3 regions of the Sphingobacterium corticis genome follow, and region 1 is predicted to be linked to each of the others. Evidence: riboswitches for the same ligand, from Rfam matches in the RefSeq annotation. Region 1 holds a riboswitch; each other region holds the start of a gene.
What was found. A riboswitch is a leader RNA that binds a small molecule or an ion and turns the genes downstream of it on or off. The one in region 1 is predicted to bind S-adenosylmethionine.

Region 1 (4,276 bases):
GGATTTCCAACGAATTGATAATGCTACCGAATACGCCACACCACTTTTTCAAGGAGATCAAGGACGGTCGCCGGGTTTGCTTTCTATTTATTTCCCATCAAAAGAAAGTCATATCGCCGGAAACATGAGCTTTATGGTAGCGGGTGTCTTGGCGTTACTTTCTTTATTGGTTGGCTGTTTTGCCTATACGCTTACCATCATTTTCCGCCAAAAGAAAATATCCGAGATGAAAACAGATTTCATCAACAACATGACGCACGAGTTTAAAACGCCAGTAGCTACGATTATGATTGCCAGCGAATCGCTTCGCGACAAAGAAATAGCTTCTAATGAAACGCGTGTCGCCAAATTGGCGAATATCATCTACGATGAAAATGTCCGACTGGGATCGCATATCGAACGCGTGCTCAACATCGCACGCTTAGAAAAAGAAAACCTGAAAATGGAACGCACGAAAGTGCATGTAAATGATCTTGCAAACAGCGTATTGGATAGCATGCAATTGCAGTTACAAAAAGCTGAAGGCCAGTTTCACATCGATTTATCAGCTGCCAAAGATGTCGTGATTGGCGACGAGCTACATTTATCAAATGTGATGTTCAACCTGATTGATAACGCCATTAAGTACAGCACGGAAACACCGGATATCACCGTGCGTACCTACAACACGAAAAACACCATCGTGCTATCTGTTGCGGATAAAGGCGTAGGTATGTCAAAAGATCATCAGGAAAAAATCTTCGATCAATTCTACCGCATCCCGACTGGAAATATCCACAATGTGAAGGGATTTGGATTGGGTTTGAGTTATGTTAATAATATTATTAAAATTCTGAATGGAAAAATCACGGTAAAAAGTGAGAAGGATAAAGGCACACAATTTGAAGTAACACTACCGTTGATGAGTTCCGAACAAGCTTAATCGGACCATTCATCACATTTTTAAATAGAAATCTATGTCTCAAAAAATACTACTCGCAGAAGACGATCCAAATTTGGGCGATCTTTTGAAAGATTATCTGGAACTTAAAGGAAAGTTTGATGTGGTGCTGTGCAAAGACGGTGTCGAAGCAATGGATGCTTTCCGAAAGGACGAGTTTGATCTATGCATATTCGACGTTATGATGCCGAAGAAAGACGGCTTTTCCTTAGGTAAAGATGTCCGCAAAGTAGATCAAACTGTACCTATTATTTACGCGACTGCGAAAGGTATGATGGAAGATAAAACGCAAGCTTTCGAATTAGGCGGAGATGATTATATTACCAAACCTTTCCGCGTTGAGGAATTACTGTTACGTATTAACGCCTTATTGAAAAGAGCTTCCAGAGATAAAGAAGATGAAACTCCCGATAAGTTTGAGGTTGGTGGCTATTTCTTCGATTATACCAGTCAAGTTATTTCTTACAAAGGTCAGCAACAAAAGCTTTCTACCAAGGAAGCGGAATTGCTTCGATTGCTTTGCCTGAAGAAAAACGATGTACTTACACGCGAGGAAGCATTGGTAAAAATTTGGCACGACGACAATTACTTTACCGGCCGCAGTATGGATGTGTTTTTGAGTAAACTTCGCAAATATCTAAAGGAAGATCCAAACGTTGAAATTGTAAATGTTCATGGTAAAGGCTACAAATTATTAGTAAGTTAATAGCCTACCTACTGGATTTCATTTTAAATTTTGAATTTCTACTTTCGTTCTATAACTTTGTAGTGCTTATAGAGAAAGGCAGAGGGAATAGACCCGTTGAAGCCTTAGCAACCTGTCGCTTGAACAAGGTGCTACATTCTACTTCTACCTGCGAGGGACTAATAGGGGAAAGATAAGCTGAAGTCACTGTTTCTTGTGGCCTTCTCTAATAGCAAAATTATCAATTGAAAATAAAAATTAGAGAATAAAACTATGTTAACGACAAACAACTTAGGTTACCCAAGAGTAGGTCCTTTTCGAGAGCTAAAAAAAGCAAACGAAGCTTACTGGGCAAAAAAGATTACCAAAGAAGAACTTCTTAATACCGCAAAAAGTATCCGCGAAGCCAACTGGAAACTGCAAAAAGAAAACGGCATCGCGCTTATTCCTTCCAACGATTTTTCTTTTTATGACCAAGTATTGGATTTGACTTTAACGGTAGGTGCTGTGCCTGCACGTTACGAATCATTATTGGACAAGATTGATGGTGAATATAATTTAGATTTATACTTTGCTTTAGCACGTGGTTTCCAGGCGGAAGGCGTCGACGTAACAGCAATGGAGATGACGAAGTGGTTTGATACAAACTACCACTACATGGTTCCTGAATTCACGAAAGATCAAACTTTCGAGTTGACCTCCGAAAAATTCTTGAACGAATATAACGAAGCAAAAGCGTTAGGTCTAGATACAAAACCTGTTTTGATCGGCCCCATCACATACCTATTATTGGGTAAAGAAAAAGAAGCTGGTTTCGAGCGCATTGATTTGATCGATCGCTTATTGCCTGTTTACGAAGAAATTGTAAGCAAACTGGCGGCAGCTGGCGCTCAATTTATTCAAATCGATGAGCCTTATTTGGCGTTAGATATCGACGAGAAAGTAAAAGCACTTTATAAAACTGTTTTCGAAAAATTAAATGCTGCGGCTGGTGATACGAAGCTGATCGCAACGACTTATTTCGAAGCGTTGAAAGATAACGAAGATTTAGCATTGAATCTTCCAGTTCACGCTTTACACATTGATTTAGTTCGTGGTGAAGATCAGCTAGACACGATTTTAGCGAAAGTTCCAGCTTCACTTACTTTGTCATTAGGCGTGGTAGAAGGCCGTAATATTTGGAAAAACGACTACGAAAAATCTTTGGCAAAGATCAAACAAGCTGTTGATGCTTTGGGTAAAGATCGCGTTTGGGTTGGTCCTTCTTCTTCCCTACTACACGTTCCTTTCGACTTAGATAACGAGAAAAACGAAGAATCGCTTCCGGCGGAAGTTAAAAACTGGTTGGCTTTCGCAAAACAAAAATTAGCGGAGGTAAAAGATTTAGCTGTTTTGGCTGATGGCGAAGTAGATGCAGCAACCACTGCTCGTTATGAAGCAAACAAAGAAGCGGCAGAAAGCCGTCGCACATCTCCTTTGATCCACAAACCGGATGTTAAAAGCCGTGTGAGCAATATCACTGATGCAGATGCGACACGTACGTCGGTATTTGCAAAACGTAAAGAAGCGCAGAAAGCTAAGTTTGGTTTGCCAGATTTCGCAACAACAACGATCGGTTCATTCCCACAAACAAAAGATGTACGTAAGTGGCGCGCAGATTTGAAAAAAGGCGTTATCACGCAAGAAGAATACGATAAAGCAATTGCTGAAGAAACGGAGAACACGATCCGTTTACAAGAGCAATTGGATATCGACGTGTTGGTACACGGAGAATTCGAGCGTAATGACATGGTAGAATATTTCGGTGAGCAGTTGGCAGGATACGCGTTTACGCAGTACGGTTGGGTACAATCCTACGGTTCTCGTTGTGTGAAACCTCCAATTATTTATGGAGATGTTTATCGTCCGCAAGATATGACTGTCCGTTGGTCTTCTTACGCGCAGTCCTTGACAGATCGTCCGGTAAAAGGTATGTTGACCGGACCGGTTACGATTTTGCAATGGTCATTCGTTCGTAATGATCAACCACGTTCTACCACCACTTATCAAATCGCTTTAGCGATCTTGGATGAAGTTCAAGCATTAGAAAAAGCAGGAATCAAAATCATTCAGATCGATGAGCCGGCAATTCGTGAAGGCTTACCGTTACGCAAAGCGGATCAGAAAGATTACTTAAACTGGGCAGTTCGTTCGTTCCGTGTATCGTCTTCAAATGTAGATGATGATACGCAAATCCACACGCACATGTGTTACTCGGAATTTAACAACGTTATTGAGGATATTGCTGCGATGGATGCAGATGTTATTACTATCGAAACATCTCGTTCTCAAATGAAATTATTGAATGCTTTTGCTGGTGATTTCAAATACCCGAACGATATCGGTCCTGGTGTTTATGATATTCACTCGCCTCGTGTGCCTAGCAAAGACGAGATGGTGGATTTGTTGCGCAAAGCGAAAGCAGTAGTTCCAGCGGAGCAATTGTGGGTAAATCCAGACTGTGGATTGAAAACACGTGCTTGGCCAGAAACCAAAGCTGCGTTGGAATCCATGGTAGAAGCTGCCAAGATCTTACGCGCTGAATAATACTTATAATCACACATAACTATTTTTCAAATCCCGAAGTGAGCGAATTCACTTCGGGATTTTTG
Region 2 (4,276 bases), on a different contig from region 1:
CCTGGGAACGGGTGTCTTCCTAAGATCAGCGGATCGACTTCTAACGTTTTACCAACACGTCTAACCTCATCCTTAAACAATGTTCTTAACGGTTCGATTACCTTCAATTTCATGTAGTCAGGCAATCCGCCCACGTTGTGGTGAGATTTGATGGTTGCAGATGGCCCATTTACAGAAATAGATTCTATCACATCTGGATAAATAGTTCCCTGACCCAACCATTTTGCTTCAACGCCATCCGGCAATTCCGCTTGTATTTGCTTCGCGGCATCGTCGAATACATCGATAAAAGCGCCGCCAATGATTTTACGTTTTTGTTCCGGTTCAGAAACCCCGGCCAATTTACCGTAGAATTGATCTTTAGCATTCACGCCTTTGATGTTCAATCCCATATTCTCGTAAGAATCCAACACTTCTTGGAACTCATTCTTACGTAGTAAACCATGATCCACAAAGAAGCAATGTAATCTATCGCCGATCGCGTGATGCAACAATACCGCAGCAACGGTAGAATCCACGCCGCCAGATAGCGCCATAATCACGTGATCATTTCCTAATTGTTCTTTCAAATCAGCAATCGTCATTTCCACGAATGCATCCGCCGTCCAATCTTGCGTACAGCCGCAAATATCTACGACAAAGTTTTTCACCAAAACCTGCCCATCGGTACTATGCGTTACCTCCGGGTGAAATTGGATTCCATACGTGCGCGTTCCTTCGATATGATAAGCCGCAACACGCACCTTATCTGTACTTGCGATTACGCGGAAATTGGAAGGAACTTCTTTAATGGTATCACCATGCGACATCCAAACTTGCGATTGCGTTGGAATTCCAGCTAATAATGGATTTTCCTGATCCACAAACATCAAGTTTGCTCGACCATATTCGCGAATTTCAGAAGGCAAAACCTCTCCCCCATTATGCTGTGCCAGATATTGAGCGCCATAACAAACGCCAAGCACGGGGTAATCTCTTGTCATCGAAGCAAAATCAACCTGCGGAGCATCTTCCTGACGAACAGAATATGGACTTCCGGAGAAGATAATTCCTTTTACGGTTTCATCAAAAGCAGGGATATTGTTGAACGGATGAATTTCGCAATAAACATTCAGCTCGCGCACACGACGTGCAATCAGCTGCGTATATTGTGACCCAAAATCGAGGATAATAATTTTTTCTGACATGGCGCAAAGTTACATATTCAAGATGATTTTTGCACGCCAAATATTTGTACCTTAGCATTTACACTATTCGGATTGACACAACATGAAATTTGGCAGCGTAAACGACCCTTCTTCGATTGATTTTTCACTTCCTGAAACACCAAAGGAAACCCTTAATTTGCTCAAAAAACAGCAAAATAACGAACCATTCGAAGCGTATGTGGGCTGCGCCAAATGGAACAAAACGGACTTAAAAGGTTTCTATCCGCGGGGTACCAAAGATGAGTTGACGTATTACGCTACGCAATTTAATTCCATTGAATTAAACGCGACTTTCTACAATTCCCCTTCGAAAGATCAGGTAAAAACGTGGAAAAATAAAACGGGAAACGACTTTAAGTTTTTTCCTAAAATTCCGCAATCGATCAGTCATTACAGCCGCCTGCTCAATACGAAAGAAAAAGTGACGGATTTCGTTGATTCGACCGTACTATTCGAGGAAAAGTTAGGCATGGGATTTCTACAACTGCATGATAATTATAAACCGAAAGATTTCGATCGCCTAGCTGAATGGCTTAAAGACTTTCCGGCAGGATATCCACTAGCGGTTGAGGTACGAAACGAAAGTTGGTTTGCTGACCAAGCTGTCGCTGAAAAGTTCTACACTTTACTCGAAGAAACCAACAAAACAAATATCATCGTTGATACTGCTGGACGCAGAGATATGCTGCACATGCGATTGACCACTCCTATTGCATTTATTCGTTATGTCGGGGCGAACGCACCTTCAGATTACAGCCGATTGGAGGATTGGGTAAAACGAATTGTGGAATGGAAAACAGCCGGTTTGCAGAAGCTTTATTTTTTCATTCATCAGAACATCGAAAAAGAATCTCCTTTACTGGCTACGCACTTTATCACTTTAATTAATAAAGAACTCGGGTTGAATCTCAAATTACCGAATAATGACAAATTATTTTAAAAATCATTTGGTTTGAAAAATAAAGTCTACTAGATTTGTAGAGTATTCAGAATTGCAGATGCAATACCAACCGAGTTTTTACCGCGGTGGTCATTATAATACGGGATTTAGTCCAAAAGAAAACAGACCCGCATTGCTGAATACAGTTTATGGTTACACATTAATTCTAAACGAGTATGCACACACCACAGGAACTGTATCAACATCTTATTCAAAATTTCCATCAATATTCTGTTCGGGAATTGATCAATCTAAACAACGATTTAGTGCGTAATGCTTCTTGGGGATCGCACAAAGCGACGTTTCGAACGGCAGTATTAAATAGTTTGGCTAGAAAAGGCGTGGATTTATCGCCGATTACGTCACATGACGATGGTTTTACTACCATTCAGCTGGTTCCGGTCGATTTAGATGAAAACAATTCATTGATTCCCTTAGCGTGCTAAGGGAATCAATGGAAAGGTTATTTATTGATTCGTGATCGCATAAAGAGCAAATGTTCCCAACCAATGCGAGCCCATATAATCGTCTTCCTTTGTCAAATTAGGCAAGCTAAATGACATGTGCTCATCCGCGATTTTGCGCAAATGATTTAGTTGTGGAAGTTCGTGCGTGATACCGTACAAACAAGCTGCGCGACTGTAATTCAAGCCATCTAAATGTACCAGTTGCCCATCAGTCCGATCTTTAACGATAGCAGGGTCCAGTTTGAAGTCAGCTTCATAAACTTGAGGAAGAAACTGCTTCAACCATTTATCGTAACGATCGCCTCCTAATAACTTGCTCATTAAATACGCTTCTTCCAAACATGGAGAGAGAAAATCAGATCCACTCGGTTCGTAAGAGAAATCGCAGTTCTTATCGTTCTCAAACAATCGTACAGCATGTTCGGTAATAGCATCGATTAAAGCTTGATCTTTCGCTGTAATGGCGTAATCTAACATCAGCGACAAGCCGAAGGCTGTATTATCATGCTTTCCAGAACGGATTGGATAAACCAATTTCGGTAAATAATCCATCAATTTCCCGCGGAGCAACTGCACTAATGGGTCCAGTGATTTCGCCCAGCGTTTTGCATCTGGATCTTCCCAAGTAATCAGTTCTTCTTGAAGCTTGAACAACCAAGCCCAGCCATAGGTACGCTCAAACGATAAATTGTTTTTATCCTCGAAGAAAGCTTTCTCGATGGCAGCATTCTCGTCGGTGATGTGCGCGTTTAACATACTGCGAACTTTTCCATCCGCATCTAAATCACTATGACTTTTCAGCAGTTTCATAATCGACCAATAGCCGTGCACAGAAGAATGCCAATCAAAACATCCGTAAAAAATCGGACGTAAAACGCGAGGTGGTTTCAAATCCGCATCGCTGCCAATTGATTGTCCTAACTTGTTTGGATATTCTACATTGACGCAATGCACGGGCATGTCAAAAATCGTCTTTGCCTGCTGTTGACTTAACTCAAATTTCGTTTCAACAGGTTCTTGATCAACGTGCTTTTCCGCCGGATCATTTCCGCAAGAAAACAATCCTTGAACAGCAATTAATACTATCGGAATCAGCGAAAACCGTACGCGTGCAGATTTATTCATGTATGAGGTTGTTAAAGTTTTGAGGTTTAAAGATAGGAAAAATGAAAAAGCTTGCCACAGAAAGTTTGCAGGTTGGAAAATGTATTTGAATTGTCATAGTTCAAAAATGAGTTCTACGACATTTTGAAATAAACGTTTCAGATTATACCTTTGCTTCCACGTTATGGCAAGAAATGTTGAATTTAATGAGGAGTTAGCCATCCAAAAAGCAATGGAAGTTTTTTGGGAAAAGGGCTATAATGGCACTTCATTACGCGATTTGACAGAAGCGATGCAAATCAATAGTAGCAGTCTATATAACACCATTGGTGACAAGGAACAACTATATTTTCGCTGCATTAAACACTATACAGATATTCGGAAAAGCGATTTAAAGGCGCGTTTATCCAGTGATTCTTCTCCTAAAGCAATCTTAATTCGGTACGTACGAGATGCCACTAACGTAATTCTTGGCGAAGGCAAAAGCTGTTTGGCAATAAAATCGGCATTCGAAATAGGCGATAGTAATCCTGCGGTAAAGCAGTTGCTAAAAGCCG
Region 3 (4,276 bases), 180 kb from region 1:
CAGGTTTGTAAGGCAAAAAATTAAATTTTGTTCCGGCTGCTTTTAATACATCCTGCGTATCAATGCCGACTCGGTCGAAAATCAATGCTAATTCATTGACAAAAGAAATATTTACATCGCGTTGTGCATTTTCTATGGCTTTGGATGCCTCGGCAACTTTAATGCTTGGCGCTAAATGTGTTCCAGCAGTAATAATGGTTTTATAAAGCCCATCGATTGCTAAGGCTATCTCAGGAGTTGATCCTGATGTCACTTTTTTTATCGTGGTCAGCGTATTGACCTTATCGCCTGGATTAATGCGTTCGGGAGAATATCCAGCAAAAAAATCCGTATTAAATTGTAAACCGGATTCCTGTTCCAAAATCGGCACGCAAACTTCTTCCGTACATCCAGGATAAACTGTCGATTCGTAGATCACGATATCGCCTTGCTTCAGCACTTTTCCCAACATCCGCGTTGCCGCGCGCAAAGGACGTAAATCCGGCGCGTTAAATTCGTCAATTGGAGTGGGTACAGTAACAATATAGATAGAGAAAGCGCGTAAATCCTCTTCCGAGGAAGATGCGGCGTAACCGCGTGCACCCGCTGATTCAGCATGCAATTGAAGGGTTGCCTTTAGCGTTTCCTGATCGGCTTCTTTCGTTCGATCAATCGCACTATTTAATTCGCCAACACGCGCTTCGTCGATATCAAAGCCCAAAACTTGTGTGTGCGGAGCAAATGCCAATGCCAAAGGCAACCCGACATATCCTTGTCCGATAACAGCTATTTTCTTCATTCTCCACGAATGTACTAAAATGTCTGTTTATACGGAACATCAAAAAACCGTAAAGCAGATTTCTCTGCCTTTTACTACTGTGGCGTAATTTCGCGAACCAATTTCTCCGCTTCTTTTTCAGCTACAATACGACGTAAGCCGGAGCTCGAAAAACGGTGGTCACGGCTATTGAAATAAAGCTCAATGCCTTTTTTCTCACAGTATTCACGTCCAGTAAAGTTCTTTTCGGCATATTCATCCCCCACAATACGCACATCGAGTTTAAAAGATTTCAAAATATCTTCCAAATCTTGTTCCGTAGAATAAGGTACAATTTCATCAACATACGAACATCCGCGTAGCTGAATATATCTTTCTACTACCGTTTGAGTAGGTGCGTTCTTTTCCGGGCGATCCAATGTTGGGTCCATTTGCAATCCACAAATCAAGTAATCGCATTGTCTTTTGGCTTCCGCCAACATCATAATGTGTCCGGCGTGCAATAAATCAAACGTAGAGAATGTAATACCGATGCGTGGTCCAGGATTGTAATCCGATTGTTTCTGCTTTTCCATGTTGTGTGATTCTTTTGTTTGTTCATTACAAGAATAAAAGATTTTTCTATTGGTAGTGTACGATGTACACCAAATGTACCGGGGACAAATGGTGGACAATGCTCCCAAGCAAATTAAAGTACCTCTTCATTTTGTTATGCCATTCGGTTTTCACATATTTGCGATAGCTTATAGAGAAAGGTCGAGGGATTAGAACCAAGGACGCCTTAGCAACCTGACGCATGTCAAGGTGCTACAATCTACCCAATTAGCCGTTGGGAACGATAAGCGGACGAGCTCCACGCGAGCGACACCATCCTCTGCAAGCCTTCCATTCAACAAAAAGATACGTATGAAGATCATTGATCATATCAAAAATGCGCAAGGAAAAACATTGTTCTCCTTCGAGTTGCTACCGCCCGCGAAAGGTCAGGGAATACAGAGTATATTTCAAACGATGGACGAATTGATGGAATTCAATCCGCCGTTTATCGACGTTACTTATCACCGCGAGGATTATTTATATAAGCAACATGCTAATGGATTGCTCGAGCGCGTTTCGTACCGTAAACGTCCCGGAACTGTGGCAATTTGTGCTGCGATTATGAATAAATATAAAGTCGACGCCGTTCCACATCTCATTTGTGGTGGTTTTACGAAGGAAGAAACCGAAAATGCGTTGATCGATTTGGATTTCTTGGGGATTGATAACGTGTTGGTACTACGCGGTGATGCGCGGAAAGGCGATGCAGATTTTATTCCGACGGAAGGTGGCCATGCTTATGCAACGGATCTTTTGAAGCAGGTAAAAGATATGAACGATGGAAGGTATTTACATGAGGATATCAACACATCTTCTAAAACGGATTTTTGTATCGGCGTAGCCGGATATCCAGAAAAACATTTCGAAGCACCGAACTCCCAAACCGACTTTAAATGGCTGAAGAAGAAAGTGGACATGGGCGCAGAATTCATCGTTACGCAAATGTTTTTTAATGTAGATCGCTATAAAGAATTTGTCACCAAATGTCGTGAACACGACATTAATGTCCCGATAATACCGGGATTAAAACCGCTGACGACCAAGAAGCAATTAATCACCTTGCCTCGCATCTTCCACTTGGATATTCCGGAGGAACTTTCTGAGGCGGTAGAGCGCTGCAAAACCAATGCAGATGTGCGTCAAGTCGGCGAAGAATGGTTAGTACAACAATGTAAGGAATTGATCGATTTTGGTGCGCCAGTTTTACATTTCTACACCATGAGTAATCCAGGTCCGAGCAAGCGTATTGTCGAAAAGTTAGCGTAAACATTCCACATATTATGTGAAGATTAAATGCTTGCCGATTCGTCCGCAAGCATTACTTGTTTAGTAAACAGAAAGTTAATAATTATTTAACCAAACATTTAGCCCTTCCTCATTCTACGATGGCTAGTTTTGCATCGTCAAACAAAAGAAAAAACAACTAAACAACAAGTGCCATTTTGGATTCACCCAAATAGATCATTCTAAAAAAATCATATTTACTTTTCGATTGATTTAACAGCGAGCAACGCTGGTAGGATTTGTATTGCCTGTAGTTTTTTTCTGGAGTTTTAAGAATTGGAAAAAATGATAGATTCATCTACCCGATCAACCGTTGGTCGCCTCACTTTCGACAGAAAAAATAACCGAAGAATACGCTTTACCGCTATCGCTTTTTTACTGTTATTTTCCGTAAAAACGGCACAAGCCGAAAGACATTCAACACTTTTCGAAACGGCCATTTCCCTGCAAGATCAACTACGATTTTCAGCACGCGTAGTTGATGCAGCTACCAACCAACCTGTTGCGGGGGCTACGGTTCGAGTTGCTGATAGAATAGTGGCAACCACTTCAAAAAATGGAGAATTTAGCATATCGGTTGCTTCGGGTAGTGCAATAATGATAGCCACGTTGGGGTACGAAACGCAGACTATAGTTGCCGATGAGTCTACCGCCGCCACGGTTGTACGTTTATTACCAATTGTGAGCGAAGTAGAAGAAGTAGTCGTTACTGCTTTAGGCATTGAACGTACAAAAAAAGCGTTGGGTTATGCGGCAACTGAATTGAAAGGTGAACAACTCACTGAAGCATTACCGAATAATTGGAGTGAAGCGCTGTCGGGACGTGTTGCCGGTGTAAACCTTGTCCGCTCTGGCGGTGGACCAGCTGGATCTAATAAGATTATCTTACGTGGTGAGAATAACTTAACAGGTGCCAACGATGCGCTGATTGTTATTGATGGCGTTGTGGTAAGCAATAGTAGTGGAAATCAAGTGGGAACGGGACATGGCGCTTACCTCGGTGGAGATTCTCCGACGGATTTTGGTACAGGGATTAATGATATCAACCCTGAAGATATCGCAACGCTTACGGTATTAAAGGGTGCGAATGCCACGGCATTGTACGGGCAACGCGGAGCCAATGGTGCTATAGTCATTACTACTAAATCCGGTCGCATTGGCAACGGAATCGGAGTAACATTCACTTCAAACAGCACCATGGAATCCATATCTAGATGGCCAGACTATCAATATGAATATGGACAAGGTGCAGAAGGTGTGCGTTACCATTCATTTCTTGATGGTCCTGATGGTCCGTCTACGCGTAGTACAAGTTCGGCTTGGGGCCCTAAATTCGATGGACAATATTACTTCCAATTTGACCCTGCCACACAAACTCGTGCCGCGGAACGTTCTTTGTGGCAAGCCTATCCAAACGAGAGAAAGAAGTTTTTCGACACAGGTACCACATTCACCAATTCATTGAGTTTAGATGGCGGAAACGAAAGTACGCAGGTTCGATTTTCATTTACCGACCTACGCAACAAATGGATTATTCCAAACACTGGATATGAACGCAACAACCTGTCGTTGACAGCCGCGCATAAGGTTACTGATAAGCTAAAAGTAAATACCCGCATCAACTACCGTCAAAATCGT

Region 2: another riboswitch for S-adenosylmethionine. It lies ahead of ACFSQ3_RS11535 (5-oxoprolinase); the one in region 1 lies ahead of metE (5-methyltetrahydropteroyltriglutamate--homocysteine S-methyltransferase).
Region 3: another riboswitch for S-adenosylmethionine. It lies ahead of metF (methylenetetrahydrofolate reductase [NAD(P)H]); the one in region 1 lies ahead of metE (5-methyltetrahydropteroyltriglutamate--homocysteine S-methyltransferase).

Annotation. Positions count from the first base shown of each region.
Region 1 is NZ_JBHUMA010000004.1:423,852-428,127, forward strand. Features, by position in the region: gene ACFSQ3_RS03150 (sensor histidine kinase) at 1-922, shown strand, start outside; gene ACFSQ3_RS03155 (response regulator transcription factor) at 957-1,646, shown strand; SAM riboswitch class I at 1,710-1,825, shown strand; gene metE (5-methyltetrahydropteroyltriglutamate--homocysteine S-methyltransferase) at 1,899-4,211, shown strand.
Region 2 is NZ_JBHUMA010000006.1:1,288,240-1,292,515, forward strand. Features, by position in the region: gene guaA (glutamine-hydrolyzing GMP synthase) at 1-1,187, opposite strand, end outside; gene ACFSQ3_RS11530 (DUF72 domain-containing protein) at 1,270-2,148, shown strand; SAM-I-IV-variant riboswitch at 2,186-2,278, shown strand; gene ACFSQ3_RS11535 (5-oxoprolinase) at 2,325-2,594, shown strand; gene ACFSQ3_RS11540 (DUF2891 domain-containing protein) at 2,616-3,740, opposite strand; gene ACFSQ3_RS11545 (TetR/AcrR family transcriptional regulator) at 3,904-4,276, shown strand, end outside.
Region 3 is NZ_JBHUMA010000004.1:603,116-607,391, forward strand. Features, by position in the region: gene ACFSQ3_RS03910 (nucleotide sugar dehydrogenase) at 1-778, opposite strand, end outside; gene ACFSQ3_RS03915 (adenylyltransferase/cytidyltransferase family protein) at 853-1,332, opposite strand; SAM riboswitch class I at 1,498-1,602, shown strand; gene metF (methylenetetrahydrofolate reductase [NAD(P)H]) at 1,664-2,620, shown strand; gene ACFSQ3_RS03925 (SusC/RagA family TonB-linked outer membrane protein) at 2,924-4,276, shown strand, end outside.